Regions from separate parts of the Afipia carboxidovorans OM5 genome, predicted to be linked through region 1. Evidence: riboswitches for the same ligand, from Rfam matches in the RefSeq annotation. Region 1 holds a riboswitch; the other holds the start of a gene.
The links. Region 1 has a riboswitch for cobalamin ahead of metE (5-methyltetrahydropteroyltriglutamate--homocysteine S-methyltransferase). Riboswitches for the same ligand answer to the same signal wherever they lie in the genome.
Positions count from the first base shown of each region.

Region 2: linked by a shared signal. The riboswitch ahead of OCA5_RS11915 (TonB-dependent receptor) and the one ahead of metE (5-methyltetrahydropteroyltriglutamate--homocysteine S-methyltransferase) in region 1 are both predicted to bind cobalamin.

Region 1 is NC_015684.1:1,419,282-1,426,598, forward strand. It holds gene OCA5_RS06660 (ribonucleoside-diphosphate reductase subunit alpha) at 1-966, opposite strand, end outside; gene OCA5_RS06665 (epoxyqueuosine reductase QueH) at 1,664-2,332, shown strand; cobalamin riboswitch at 2,371-2,584, shown strand; gene metE (5-methyltetrahydropteroyltriglutamate--homocysteine S-methyltransferase) at 2,696-5,059, shown strand; gene OCA5_RS06675 (hypothetical protein) at 5,131-5,358, opposite strand; gene OCA5_RS06680 (IclR family transcriptional regulator) at 5,536-6,387, opposite strand; gene OCA5_RS06685 (GMC family oxidoreductase) at 6,502-7,317, shown strand, end outside.
Region 2 is NC_015684.1:2,546,342-2,553,658, reverse strand. It holds gene OCA5_RS11925 (NAD kinase) at 188-967, opposite strand; gene OCA5_RS11920 (His-rich protein BRANT) at 1,276-1,524, shown strand; gene OCA5_RS11915 (TonB-dependent receptor) at 1,619-3,868, opposite strand; cobalamin riboswitch at 4,042-4,296, opposite strand; gene OCA5_RS11910 (hypothetical protein) at 4,329-4,817, shown strand; gene OCA5_RS11905 (TspO/MBR family protein) at 4,814-5,302, shown strand; gene OCA5_RS11900 (Nramp family divalent metal transporter) at 5,526-6,974, shown strand.

The DNA of each region.
Region 1 (7,317 bases):
GGCCTGCGGCAGTTCGAGGCGCGAACCGCCGACGTGCAGGAAGTAGCGATCATAAAGGGTCTGCAGGCCGAGGAACTGGAACTGCAGGTCTCGCTCGGGCTTCAGCGCGCTGGCGAGGCGGTCGAGATCGAAGCGCCCCAGTTCGGGATCGAGCAGCTCGGCCTCGATGCCGGCCTTGACGTAGACCGGGAAATATTCGGCATAGCGCGTTGCCATGTCGGCCTGCGAGGCGGAGGTCGGCGTCTTGTAAAGATAGGTCAGAACTTCGCTGCGCAGCTTGTCGAGCAGGAGGCGGGCACTGACGTAAGCGTAGTTCGGCTCATGCTCGACCAGCGTGCGCGCGGCCATGATCGGCGCAAGCGCGAGTTCGTCCTGGCTGATGCCGTCGTAAAGGTTGCGGCGGGCCTCGGCCAGCACCGGCGCCGGGTCGACACCGTCGAGGCCTTCGCCGGCTTCACGGATAATGAGTTCGAGGCGCTTGATGTCGAGCGGCGCGCGGGTGCCGTTCGCAAGCGTCATCTGCAGCGCGGGCTCGTTCGAGACGGCTGCTTCGGCGCTCTTGCCGGCGGCGCGCTCGCGGGCGCGTTCCTCGCGATAGAGCACATAGGCGCGGGCGACCTTGTGGTGCTCGCTGCGCATCAGCGCGAGTTCAACCTGATCCTGCACGTCTTCAATGTGGAAAGTGCGGCCTTCGCCGAGGCGGCGGGTGAGGTTGGTGACCACTTCCTGGGTCAGCCCCTCGACGATCTCATGGACACGCCGGGACGCGGCTGCCGTATGTCCTTCGACCGCAAGGAAGGCCTTGGTCATCGCGATCGATATCTTGGAGGGATCGAATCGCGAAACCGTGCCGTTGCGCCGGATGATCTGCATGGCGGGCTCGCGCGGCGAGGGCGCAAGCGATTCTGGGCTCAATTGGACGAGCGGCGCTTTTTCAGTTTTGGCGGTCTGCAGGTTTAACGACATCGACAAGCCCCGTGATGCGAATTTTCAGAAGGACGGGAGCATGGCACTTGAGCATCTGGCGCGATCGCCAAATGCCAGCGACGGACCCCCGTCCGTGGCGTTTTTTCGTGTCGCGGCAGGCCCCCTCACAGGCGGGTCGCTGCGGCGTTAAGAGGCCCCGGCAACGGCCGGCGACCTGGATGACAAAGCTGTGTGGCAGAGCTGTCCGGTACTCAAACTGACAAGCTTTTCCGGTTTCCCCGACCGGGCTACAGCTCGCCGCTCCTTCCCTTGCTCTCTCCTTGGCCCACTACATTTTGGACCAAATCAGACGATGACACCTATATGTGGTGATCTTTAGCCAGGAGAGTCAAGAAAAGATTAAAGCGGTCCCCGATATCCCCGATGAGAAAGGAAGCTCCCGGTGAGTCCTTGAATTCCATCGGGGACCGACAGAGTGCTGCGATTCTGCACCCCGGGCCAAGGACTCTTCCCCCGGTTCCGTGAGAGAATTCCGGGGTGGGATTTGATCGGGTGGGAAGTGGCGTTCCGGCCGGCCACAAGGGCGGCAAACAGGCCCGGCTTTACGGCTGAAAGGGTGCTCATTAGATAGAGGCTTCCGGAGAAAGAGGATTCCCGCGAATCCATCCCCGGAACGCCTCGCTGTTGCCCCGAATTGGGGTCCCAGGCAGAGCCTCGCCCGAATCGAGATGAGTTGATGACCGATTTTGTCCGCCCGATCCTGAACCCGCCCGGTGGGCAGAAAAAGGTGCTGCTGCACTCGTGCTGCGCGCCGTGCTCAGGCGAGGTGATGGAGGCGATGCTCGCCTCCGGCGTCGACTACACCATCTTTTTCTACAACCCGAACATTCATCCGGAGCGCGAATACCTCCTGCGCAAGGACGAGAACGTCCGCTTTGCCGAGAAGCATGGCGTCGGTTTCATCGATGCCGATTACGACAAGGACAACTGGTTCGCGCGCGCCAAGGGCATGGAGTGGGAACCGGAGCGCGGGGCGCGCTGCACCATGTGTTTCGACATGCGGTTCGAACGCACCGCGCTTTACGCGCACGAGCACGGCTTCCCGGTGATCACCAGTTCGCTCGGTATCTCCCGCTGGAAGAACATGGCGCAGATCAACGATTGCGGGAAACGCGCCGCCGCGAAATATGATGGCGTGGAGTATTGGGATTACAACTGGCGCAAGGGCGGCGGTTCCGCCCGCATGATCGAGATCAGCAAGCGCGAGGAGTTCTACCAGCAGGAATATTGCGGCTGCGTCTATTCGCTGCGCGATACCAATGCCCACCGTCGTGCGGGCGGGCGAGAGCCGATTACGCTCGGCGTGAAGTTCTATGGGCAAGATTCCACCGAGGGCGAGGGATAATCCCACCCTCCGCGCGTTGACTGATTCCGCCCCCGCGCCATAGTCCGCATCGTCGTGGTCTTCGCATTGCACTCTGATGCGAAGCTAAGAGGGAAGCCGGTGGAGCGCGCTTTGCGCTGATTCCGGCGCTGCCCCCGCAACTGTGAGCGGCGAGCCGACACCCATTCATGTCACTGAGGCGTTTGCCCTTGGGAAGACGGGTGTAGGCTGCGACCCGCGAGCCAGGAGACCTGCCGCGACATCACGTTCTCCACGGGCGGGGTATCCGGTGGGCGCAGGTTCCAGACTGGAGGCGCACGCGCCCCGGTATTCATGCGCGCGCCTTCGTCCCGCCTTGCGCACTCGCACTTCGGGGTCGAAGCCATGTCGAATTCGTCAACGTCTACCACTCTCACTGTCGCAACTCTTGATGTTGCAACGCTCGGCACGCCGCGGATCGGTCCGCGCCGTGAACTGAAAACCGCTCTGGAAAGTTTCTGGGCAGGCAAGATCGATGAGAAAAGTCTGTTCGCGACCGCGGCCGAGCTGCGCGCTGCGAACTGGGCGCGCCAGAAGGCGCGCGGCGTCACCGTCATCCCCTCCAACGATTTCTCGCTCTATGACCAGGTGCTCGACACCAGCGTCATGGTCGGCGCCATTCCGGCGATTTACGGCTGGAAAGGCGGCAGTGTGCCGCTCGCGACCTATTTCGCGATGGCACGCGGCTCGGAAGGCGAGGGCGAGACCTGCTCGCACGGCCATGCCCATCATGGCGGGCACGGCGTGCCTGCGCAGGAAATGACCAAGTGGTTCGACACCAACTATCACTACATGGTGCCGGAATTCACCAGGGGGCAGACCTTCGCGCTGTCGTCCACCAAGCCGATCGACGAATACAAGGAAGCCAAGGCGCTCGGTTATCAGACCCGCCCGGTTCTGGTCGGCCCGGTGACGTTCCTCAAGCTCGGCAAGAGCAAGGAGGAAGGCTTCGATACGCTGTCGCTGCTCGACAATCTGCTGCCGGTTTATGTCGAGGTGCTGAAGCGCCTCGCCGCCGAGGGCGCGGAGTGGGTGCAGATCGACGAGCCGTGCCTCGTGCTCGACCTCGACGATACCGCACGGCAGGCGTTGCGCCGTGCCTATGCAGTACTCGCGGAGGCCGTGCCGCAGATCAGGATCATGCTTGCGGCCTATTTCGGTGATCTCGGCGACAACCGCGACACCGCGCTGGCACTGCCGGTGGCGGGCCTGCATCTCGATCTCGTGCGCGGCGCCGATCAGCTTGCAGCGGTGGTGGCAAAAGCGCCGAAGCAACTTGTGCTGTCGCTTGGCGTGATCGACGGCCGCAATATCTGGCGCGCCGATCTGCCGTCACTGCTCGAGAAACTGGAGCCGGTGGTCGCCGGGCTGGGCGGCGGCCGGGTGCAGATCGCGCCGTCATGCTCGATGCTGCATGTGCCGATCGATCTCGATGCGGAAACCGGTCTCGACGCCGACGTGAAGGAGTGGCTTGCGTTTTCGCTGCAGAAGATGAGCGAGCTTGCGGTACTCGGCCGCGCACTCTCCGGCCACCGCGATGAGGTCGCGGATCAGATCGCGGCCTCGAAGGCGGCTGCCGCCAAGCGCAAGGCTTCGCCCAAGATCCACAATCCCGCGGTCGCAAAGCGGATGCAGGCGATCACCGATCAGATGCGCCGCCGCAACAGCCCGTTCGATGCCCGTGCGAAAATCCAGCACGCGCGCTTCGGCCTGCCGCTGTTCCCGACCACGACGATCGGTTCGTTCCCTCAGACGGCCGATGTGCGTAAAGCACGCGCCGCCCACACCAAGGGCACGCTCGGCGATGCGCAGTACGAGGAGTTCCTGAAGGAGGAGACGGCGCGCGCGGTGCGCTGGCAGGAAGAGATCGGCCTCGACGTGCTGGTGCACGGCGAGTTCGAGCGCAACGACATGGTGCAGTATTTCGGCGAACAGCTCGAAGGCTTCACCTTCACCAAGCAGGGCTGGGTGCAGAGCTACGGCTCACGCTACGTCCGCCCGCCGGTGCTGTTTGGCGACGTCTCGCGGCCAAAGCCGATGACGCTCGACTGGTGGCGCTATTCGCAGTCGCTCACCAAGCGGCCGATGAAGGCGATGCTGACCGGGCCGGTGACGATCCTCAACTGGTCGTTCGTGCGCGACGACGTTGCGCGCAGCGAAGCCTGCCGGCAGATCGCGCTCGCGATCCGCGACGAGGTCGTCGATCTCGAAAAGGCTGGCGCGCGCATGATCCAGATCGACGAGGCCGCGTTGCGCGAAGGCCTGCCGCTGCGTCGCTCGCAGTGGACAACCTATCTCGACTGGGCGGTGGAAAGCTTCCGGCTGTGCTCGTCGGGCGTGGCCGACGAGACGCAGATCCACACCCATATGTGCTACTCGGAGTTCAACGACATCATCGATGCCATCGGCGCGATGGATGCCGACGTGATTTCCATCGAGACCTCGCGCTCGAAGATGGAATTGCTCGATGCGTTCAAGACCTATCGTTACCCCAACGAGATCGGTCCCGGCGTCTACGACATCCACTCGCCGCGGGTGCCGGACGTTGCGGAGATGAAGGAATTGCTCGTGCTGGCGCGCAAGCGCCTCAACGATGCGCAAATCTGGATCAATCCCGATTGCGGTCTGAAGACCCGTAAATGGGATGAGGTGCGGCCCGCGCTCGTCAACATGGTCGCGGCGGCGAAGGAATTGCGCGCGCTCGCGTAAACCGCATCGCACACGATAGAAAGCGGCGTCCCTCATGTGAGGGGCGCCGCTTCTTCATGTAGGTTGCAAATTTATTGAAGCGAGGTCGTGTGCGCCGGGGGCGGGGCGCTGGTTGTATCGGATGCCGGTGTCTCCGGCGTCGCGATCAGCACGCGCGCCACGAGAAGCGCTGCGATTAACAGCCAGAACGCGACGGTGCCGAGCCGCACCACCGGCGAGTAGGACGCCGTTGCGATCGTGGTTTGCTCGGTCCACGGCGTGTCGTGATCCGACAGAGATGTGAAGTCGTGGCGGGGCATTGCGAGGGTCCTGAAACAGGACCAATTTGTCTCGCGATGCGTGGTCTTTCAAGAAAACAGCTCACCATATTTCAACACCGGCAAAGAACGAATCTGCTTCTTTGCCCGCATTGAAGGCATGGCTTTTCTGAAGCCGATAAATCGCTCGCTGTTTGAACGATTCTTGCGCGCACGATGCTATTTCGGCGCGCGCACGGAGCCGCGTGTGGTGGCAGGCGACGGGGCTGCCGCGGTGCTGCTCGAAGGGCTTGCGGCTGACGCGCTGGTATCGGGCAGGAGCGTTTGTTCGAGAGCTTTGGCGGCTCTTTTCAAGGCGGGCACGAGGGCGAGCGCGCGCGAGAGCGGCAGCCGCGTGATGGGGCCGTGCACTGCGATGGTGGCGCAGATCCGGCCGCGGGAATCGTGGACCGGGACGGCGCTCGCGGCCATGCCTTCCATGAACTCCTCGTTGTCGGTGCCGATGCCGGTCTGGCGAATGCGCGTCAGTTCGGCTTCGAGAAGTTTTGTACTGGTCAGGGTTCGCTCGGTGTAGCGCTGGAACGGCTGCGTGCGGAATATCGCCTTGCGCAATGCCGCCGGTGAGAGACTGAGAAACAGCTTGCCGCTTGCCGTGCAATGCAACGGCACATGCGAGCCGATGTTGAGACGATACTGCAAAGGCCACGCGGATTCGACGCGGTCGAGATAGATCAGGTGATCGCCATCGAGCGTGGTGAGGTTGCAGGTCTCGCCGATTTCTTTCACCAGCGACGACAGGATGACCCGACGCGGCGCGAGATCGAACGAGTGCCGCATTCCGTCGAGCGAAAGCGAAAGCAGACGATGGCCTGCTTCATAGCGCCGTCCGTCAAGTGTGCGCCGAACGAACCCCAATCGCTCGAGCAAAGCGACGAAGCGATGTGTTGTTGCCTTCGGCAACCGGATCGCCGCCATCAACTCGTTGAGCGTGGGCGGTTCCTCGGCCTTGGCGATGGCTTCGAGAAGAAGCAGAGCCCGTTCCGAAACTGACGTCGTCGTCTGCGATGACATTTTTTGAAACCCAATCCCGCTCAGTGAGCCACACGGCGCCTCACCATGTTGACAGTATTTTGAACGAGGTCCAGCATTCAATATAAATCGTCTCAATGAATGGGATATATAAAAATGGTGAGGACGCCCGATCAGTTCGATTACATCGTGGTGGGAGCAGGCTCCGCCGGATGCGTGCTGGCAAATCGCTTGAGCGCCGATGGCCGCCACAAGGTGCTGCTGCTCGAGGCGGGCCCGAAGGACAACTACCTGTGGATCCACATTCCCATCGGTTACGGGAAGACGATGTTTCACAAGGCGTACAACTGGGGCTTCTACACCGACCCAGAGCCCAACATGAAAGATCGCCGCATCTATTGGCCGCGCGGCCGGGGTCTCGGTGGGTCAAGCTCGATCAACGGATTGATCTGCATTCGCGGGCAGCGCGAGGATTACGATCGCTGGGCGCAGCTCGGCAATCCCGGATGGGATTGGAAAAGCGTCCTGCCGTACTTCATCAAGTCCGAACACAACAGCCGTGGCGCCAGCGCGGTGCATGGCGGTGATGGTCCGCTGTGGATGTCCGACATCGGCGCCAAGAGCGAATTGATGGAAGCTATCATTCGCGGCGCCAAGGAAATGGGCGTGCCGCAGAACGACGACTTCAATAGCGGCGATCAGGAAGGCGTCGGCTACTATCAACTGTTCACGCACAATGGCTGGCGAATTTCGTCGGCGGTTGCCTATCTCAAGCCCGCGCGCAATCGTGCCAACCTGAGCATCGAAACCGACGCGCATGCGACCGGCCTCATTCTCGAAGGCCGCCGTGCGGTCGGCGTGCGATATCTCCAGAACGGCGTTGCGCGGGAAGCGCGTGCGGCCCGCGAGGTCATCCTGTCGGCAGGCGCGCTGCAATCGCCGCAACTTCTGCAACTGTCGGGCATCGGGCCT
Region 2 (7,317 bases), 1.1 Mb from region 1:
GAAGACCCGGAAAGTCTAGGCGAGCGGCCGTTAACGCGCGGTTAAGCATAAGCCTGTCGCCCGGGGTTTATGCCTGTTTAGAAAATCGCTGTTTTCCCGGACGCGGCGCGGCATGAAATGCCGCTCCGCAGACCCGGGACAAGGAAGAAAAATGGAGGTCGAGCGTGGCGTTGCTTCGGTGGTCGCCCTAGACGCCGAACTGCTCGCTGAGGATGCGGTCTTCCAGGCTGTGGCCGGGGTCGAACAGCATGCGGATCGAGATGCTTTTGTCGGTCAGCACCTCGACGCGGGTGACGTAGCGCACCTCGTTGTGGTCGGCGACGGCTGCAACCGGCCGCCGCTCATCCTCCAGCACCTCGACGGTGATGTGAGCGGAGCTTGCAAGCAGGGCACCGCGCCAGCGCCGCGGACGGAAGGCGTTGATCGGCGTCAGCGCCAGAAGGTTGGCGGTGATCGGGATGATCGGCCCCTGCGCGGAGTAGTTATAGGCGGTCGATCCGGCCGGCGTTGCGACCAGAATGCCGTCGGAGATGAGCTCGGGCATCCGCACCTGATCGTCGATCAGGATACGCAGCCGTGCCGCCTGGTAGATCTGGCGGAAGAGGGCGACCTCGTTGATCGCGTGGTGCACGTGCACTTCGCCTGCAGCATCGGTTGCACGCATCAAAAGTGGGTTAATGACGGTCTCGCGCGCAGCGTTGAGGCGCTCGATCAGCCCCTGCCGGCTATATTCGTTCATCAGAAAGCCGACGGTGCCGCGGTGCATGCCGTAGATCGGCGTGCCCGTACGCATCCGCTCGTGCAGCGTGCGCAGCATCAGCCCATCGCCGCCGAGCGCCACCACGACGTCGGCGTCGTCGACTTCGCGATTGCCGTAATCGGAGGACAGTTGCGCCAGCGCGCGCTGGGCCTCCAGCACCGGGCTCGCGACAAAGGCTATGCGTTGGTATTTGCTCTCGATGGTCATGGGAAAGGCTGATTGACCCGGCGGGCGGTTCTGGCGCGGACAGGCGTAGTCTATCCGGTCTTTCCGGCCCGCGGTACTGGCGGGACAGCAAACCGCAGGCTGCCCCGCAACAGCGTTAACGCTGTTGCTTCCCTTGCCAGTCTGAAGGGTGAGGCACCGCCGACATTAACAAGATGTCACGCAAATGAACAGAAGCCGTTTGCGGGCTTCAGTTTGAGTTCAGCGCGCCCGCGCCATCATCGCTCTCATGATCACCGCCCCCACCATACGGTTTGAGGCGTCGTGGTCCCGGAATTAAGGAGCTTACGATGTTCAAAATCCTGTCCGCCGCTGTTGTCGCCGCTTCGGTGATGGTTGCTCCGGCAATGGCCGCGACCGTCATCAAGACGGAAAGGACCGTCACGACCTCGCGTATGATGGCGCCGTCAGTCGCGAACGCGCATGCGAAGGTGATCGTCGTGAAGAAACATCACCGCCACGTTCGCCCGCATCATCGCGTCGTCAAGAAGCGGGTGATTGTGAAGCATCCCCGTTACCATCATCACCGCTTCCATTAAGGAGCGGCAGCGGCGCGGTTCTCCCCCAAACCGTTCCCGCTGATGTGAGCCCGCGGCATGCATCGCATGTCGCGGGCCTTTTTATGCGCGCACCTTAGAACGTCGCTCCGACTTTCAGCATGTAAGTGCGGCCCGGAAGAGGGTAGGCGCTGAACACGCCGACATTGGCCAGGCTCGCGCTGGCGACGGCGTAATCGTAATACTGCGCATTGAAGGCGTTGAGTACGCTGAAGGACCAGAAGTAACGCTGATACTCGCCGCTGAGCTTCAGATCGAGCGTGGCATTCGCGGGAATTTCCGGCTGGAAGTTAGCCTGGTCGTTATCCATGCGCCGTTTGCTCCAGGCGCGCAGAGTTGCGTCAAACACCACGTATTTCTGCCAGACATTCCACGAAATGCCGGCGCTGCCCGTGAAGCGTGATACCAACGGCACGTCGTTTCCGGCATACTGACCCTGCTCGAACACTGCGCGCATGTAAGTAAAGCCGCCCTTCAGGCGCAGGCTATCGTTGACGTGCAGCGTCATGCTCGTTTCCGAACCATAACGATGGGTCGGATCGAGATTGTAGTTGACGAAAAACACGGGATCGAAGTGGATCTCGTTTTTCAGATGCATGTCGAAATAGCTCGATTGCAGATCGAAGCCATTACCATGCACCTTGATACCGCCTTCGACGTCATAGGACGTCTGGGTTTTCAGATTGAAATTGGCGTTGAAGTTGGAATCGAGTGCGACGCCGATGCGCTCGTCGACATTCGGCGTGCGGAAGGCGCGGGCAGCACGGGCAAACACGGAGAAGTTCGGGCTTAGCCGTTGCTCGATCCCGATATGCAGCGCGTGCTGGGTTTCGTCATTCTTCAGGGGCAGATGCTGCATGTCGTAGATCGAAGCGCCCGGCGCGGACGGATTGAGCGTGTCTTTGGCGTTCAGGCGCGTGTTCTGGAGTCGCCCGCCGTAGGAGAAGACCGTGCCCGGAAACAAATCGATCGTCTGCTGCCAGTAGCCTGCCAGCGTCTGCTGGTTGAGATCGTAGGCGTGGATTGCGGGCAGACCCAGCAACTGGCTGCGATCGGAATCGTAGCTGGCATTGTAATAGTCGATGCCGGTCAGGATGCTCGAGGGCATTCCGAACACTGGCGTCCGAATGTTGAGGCGTGGCGTCACCGACCATGTCTGCAGCACGGTGTCGACGGCGCGAGGGTAGGGCGCGCGCGGGTCGTCGAAATAGGAGGCCTGCTGGCGTTTGTCGCGAACGCCGGCATCGACGATCAGGTCAATGTCGTTCGACAGGGCTTTAGTGAAGCCAGCAGTAACGTTGATGCCCTGCGTGTCGCCATGGTCGAACGGCATGAACGATGCACGACGGTTGGCAGCAAGCTGGTTGGCATTGTCGAGATAATACCGGGTGGAGAGGGCGCCCGGCAGGCCGAGGTGCTGGTTGTCGCCCGAGACGCTGAAGAACGCTTTCAGGTCAGGCGTGTTGTAGCGCAGTTCGCCGGAGCCGGCCTGTGCGTCGAGCTTGTTGTTGGCGCGGTAGCCATCGGAGTGGATCGCGGTGGCGAATACGGAGGTGGACCAGGGGCCAGTGTTCGTCGTGGAAGAGACGCTGCCGAACCGCTGGCCGAGGGAGCCGATACCAGCTTCGACGCGGCCGCTCAACGGCGGTCCACCGGCACCGGCTTTCGTGACGATGTTGATGACGCCACCCACCGCGTTGTCGCCGTAGAGCACCGCGCCGCTATTGCCGCGCGTGATTTCGATCCGCTCGATCGACTGCAGCGGAATGGTGGAGAGATCGACACCGGCGAGATCGACATCGTTCAACCGCCGTCCATTGACGAGGATAAGGGTATTCGCTGTCGAGAATGCGCCGAAGCCGCGCATATCCACCGATGTGCCAGCACCGTTGACGCCGCCGAACAGGGATCGCAACTGAATTCCCGGCTGCGTTGCCAGAATATCCTGCACCGTCTGGCCGGGCGCGCGCGCGATATCCTGTGCCGTGATGACGGTAGACGATGCACCGGCAATGCCGCCTACCTCAGCGGTACGGCTGGCTTCGGGATTTGGAGAGGCCGCGTTCATGGCGGCGGGAGACCATGCGATTGGCGGAGCTGCCTGCTGCACGCGTGGTTTTGCGTCGACGCGCTTGTTGCGCTTTGGCAGGCGATGATTCGGCTTCTTCGCGGCAGGACTCACCTGAATCGCCGGAAGCGATGGGTCGGCCTGCTGCGCCTGCGCAGATGGCATGAAGGCTACACTCACGAGCGCCGCGAGCAGAGCAGGCGATATGCGCTTGCGTGTGAATAATTGATCTTGCGCAAAGAATTGATGCGATGTCACGTCCAGTCCCCGCCCATAGTGTGCTGGCGGAAACCGAACTGCCTTCCAGACGCATGATGGAGGCGGCTTGCCGCTTCGCATCGCGCCCGGAGAAAGCCCTTCGGTATTCGCCGCAACGATACCCGTTCACGTCATCGCTGCGGAAACCGCTCCTTCGCACACCCCGTGCGACGGATGGATGACCGGAACAGGCAGGTCTCCTGGCTCGCGGGTCGTCGCTGCTGTCCGCCTTCCCGAGCAAAACCTCGCGTGCGCAATATCGCATGCGTGCTCAGTGGCTTGATGGACAGCCGCTCACCGCTGACAGTTGCGGGGGCAGCTTCGGATTTGCCGCGTCCGGCGAGTTGTGCAACAGATTCGCCCGGCGCGGCGGCACCGAATTCCCTATTATGCCGGCTCGCGCCAGCACCTGTGCCGTGTCACCAATCAAGCGGCGCGACGGTGCCATGTCAACGCCACAATGCTTGAGAATCCCCGCGTAATGGACTTCGCCAACCTGCGTTGCAAATCGGAGACAGCGTGCCTGAGCGTGCTACGCCGCGTCGCGCCGCTTTTGGCGGTCGCGGTTGTGCTCGGCGGCTGCGCGTTCGGCAGTACGGACGAGGCGATGATGGCCTACACGACCGATCCGGGCGTGAGCGATCAGCCCTATCCGAAGAACTATCGCGCCGAGCTGCTCGCCTTCCTGCGCACCTATCTCAACGACCCGACCAACGTCCGCAGTGCCGCGCTGATGGAGCCGGCATTGCGCGAGGTCGGCGGGCGGCGGCGTTACGTCACCTGCGTGCGCTACAGTGCGAAGTCGTTCGACGGTGCCTACGGGCCGCTGCAGGATCGCGCTGTGATCTATGTCGACGGCCGACTCGACCGGCTGGTCGAGAAGCCGGAGGATGTCTGCGTCGGTGCGGCTTATGCGGCGTTTCCCGAACTCGAGAAGCTGACGCGATGAAAATCGTGCAGCAATTCCGTACGACGACGCGACTTGCCGCATGCCTCGTGCTCTGCCTTGGCATTGCTGCAGTGCAGGGCGTGGTGACGCGGCCAGAGATTGCAGGCTGGTACGCAGGGCTCGTGAAGCCGTCATGGACGCCGCCGCCGTTCGTCTTTCCGGTTGTCTGGACAGCGCTTTACATCCTGATGGGCGTAGCGTTGTGGCGGTTGTGGGAGCGATGCGAGCCTTCAACAGCGCGCACGCGTGCCATCGCGCTGTTTCTCCTTCAGCTTGTGCTCAACGCAGCGTGGTCGCCCTTGTTTTTCGGCGCGCATGCGATACGCTTTGCACTTGCCGACATCATCGCGCTTCTCGTCGCGATCTCATTCGCAATTGCAGCAAGTGCAAGAGTCGATCGACTCGCGGCATGGATGCTTGTGCCGTATGTCTTATGGGTTGCCTATGCGGCAACACTCAATGCGGGCATCGCCTGGATGAATTAGATTCCGGGCGCATTAGATCGTGTTGAGACATAATTAGAAGTTTTCCACTGCAAAACCGGGAGAATATCGCATCGTTCTGCGACCGATGCGCGCATTCGACTTTGTGAGCCTTGTTAAGGCGCCCTCTTAGACATGTTGATTGGGATTGCGAACACCAGGGTGATAGCCGTGGCCGCAAGGAAATGGCCACTGGTGCAGCTTCATATTCGGAAGGGTATTGCACATGGTCGATCAAACTTCGTCCAACATCGCTACGGAGATATCCAGCAAAAATCTCCCCCCCGTTACCTATCGAGATCTCCCCGAACCGCTACCATTCAAGCAAGTCGTCGGCCCCAGCGTGATCCTGCTCGCCGGCGCGATCGGCTCGGGTGAGTATGTTCTCTGGCCGTACATCACCACCCAGACCGGAATGGCGCTGGTATGGCTCGCAACGATCGGCATCCTGACCCAGTACTTCCTCAATATGGAAATCACCCGCTACACCTTGGCGACCGGTGAGACCGCCATCACCGGGTTCACCCGGCTATGGAAACCATGGGGCTTCCTCTTCATCTTCATGGTCGTGATCCCGTGGATGTGGCCGGGCTGGGCCACGGGCAGCTCGACGGCCATCACCTACACCTTCGGCCTTTCGGAAGCGGCGGTGGTGCCGATCACGATCGCCTCGCTGGTGCTGATCGGAATCGTGCTGACCGTCTCGCCGGTCGTCTACAAGACGGTGGAGAAGATCCAGTTCTTCCTGGTCGGCCTCATCGTGCTGTTCATGATCTACACGGTGTTCGGTTTGCTGACGGGCAAGAGCTGGAGCGCGCTGTTCGCGGGCTTCACCACTGAAATCCCGAATATGCCAGCCGCGATGACCTCGATCCCGGTTGCGCTGCTGCTCGGCGCCATCGCTTTCGCCGGTGCCGGCGGATCGCTCAACCTCGCGCAGTCGAACTGGGTTCGCGACAAGGGTCTCGGCATGGGTGCGCATCTGCCGAAGATCGTGTCGCCGATCACCGGTGACGAAACGAGAAGCGGTGCGATTGGCTACTTCTTCCCGCAGGACGAGAAGAACCTCGCCCGCTGGCGCGGGTGGTGGAACGTGGCCGACCGTGAGCAGTTCATCACCTTCTTCGTGCTGGGCCTGCTCGCCATTCTGTTGTTCATGGCTCTCGCCTTCACCTATGTCGGTGTTGGCAGCAAGGCGCAGAACTTCGACTTCGTCCGCTTGCTGGGTGAGAACCTGAGCGCACAGGTCAGCCCATGGGTGGGTGCCGCGTTCTGGGGCACTGGCGTGGTCGTTCTGATGTCGACCAACCTTGCGGTGATCGACATGGTCAGCCGTCTGGTTGCCGACATCATCAAGACCAACTGGACTCGCGACAGCAAGACCTGGACCGAAAGCCGCGTCTACTTCATCGTGGCCTGGCTGATGATCGCCTTCGGTTCGATCATCCTGCTGACCGGCGTGAAGCAGCCGCTTCTGCTGCTGATCATCGCATCGGCGCTCAACGGCCTCGTGATGTTCGTGTACTCAGTGCTGCTGATCCAGTTGAACCGCGGCATGCTCCCGAGGAGCATCGGGCTTGGTGGTGTGCGCTACGTGGCGTGCCTGTGGGCCGTGCTGTTCTACGGCGGCTTCTCGATCTACCTGGTCGTCACGCAATTCGGAAAGCTGTTCTAGGCAGCAGGCCGAACAACGCAGAGGAGGGAGAATCGGTAGACGGACTCGGAACGGCGTTTTCCGCAAGCCTTACGCGGAAAAACAAAGCACGAGACTCCGACCCCGAATCTCCCTCAAATCTCGGCAACCAAGCGGGGCGATAGCGCGCCCCGCAGATTGCCGAGCAAATCATGATGATGGATCGTGCCCTGACTTTTGCTTTGACCATTGCGGTGGTGACGAATGGCTTCTGCCTCTGGTCCTACCTGTAACGGTGACTACCGCGCCTCGTGGCCAATGGCCTGATTGAAGAGGGGTGCTGCGCAAGGGATAAGTCTTCGTAAGGAAGATGGCCTTGCAGGTT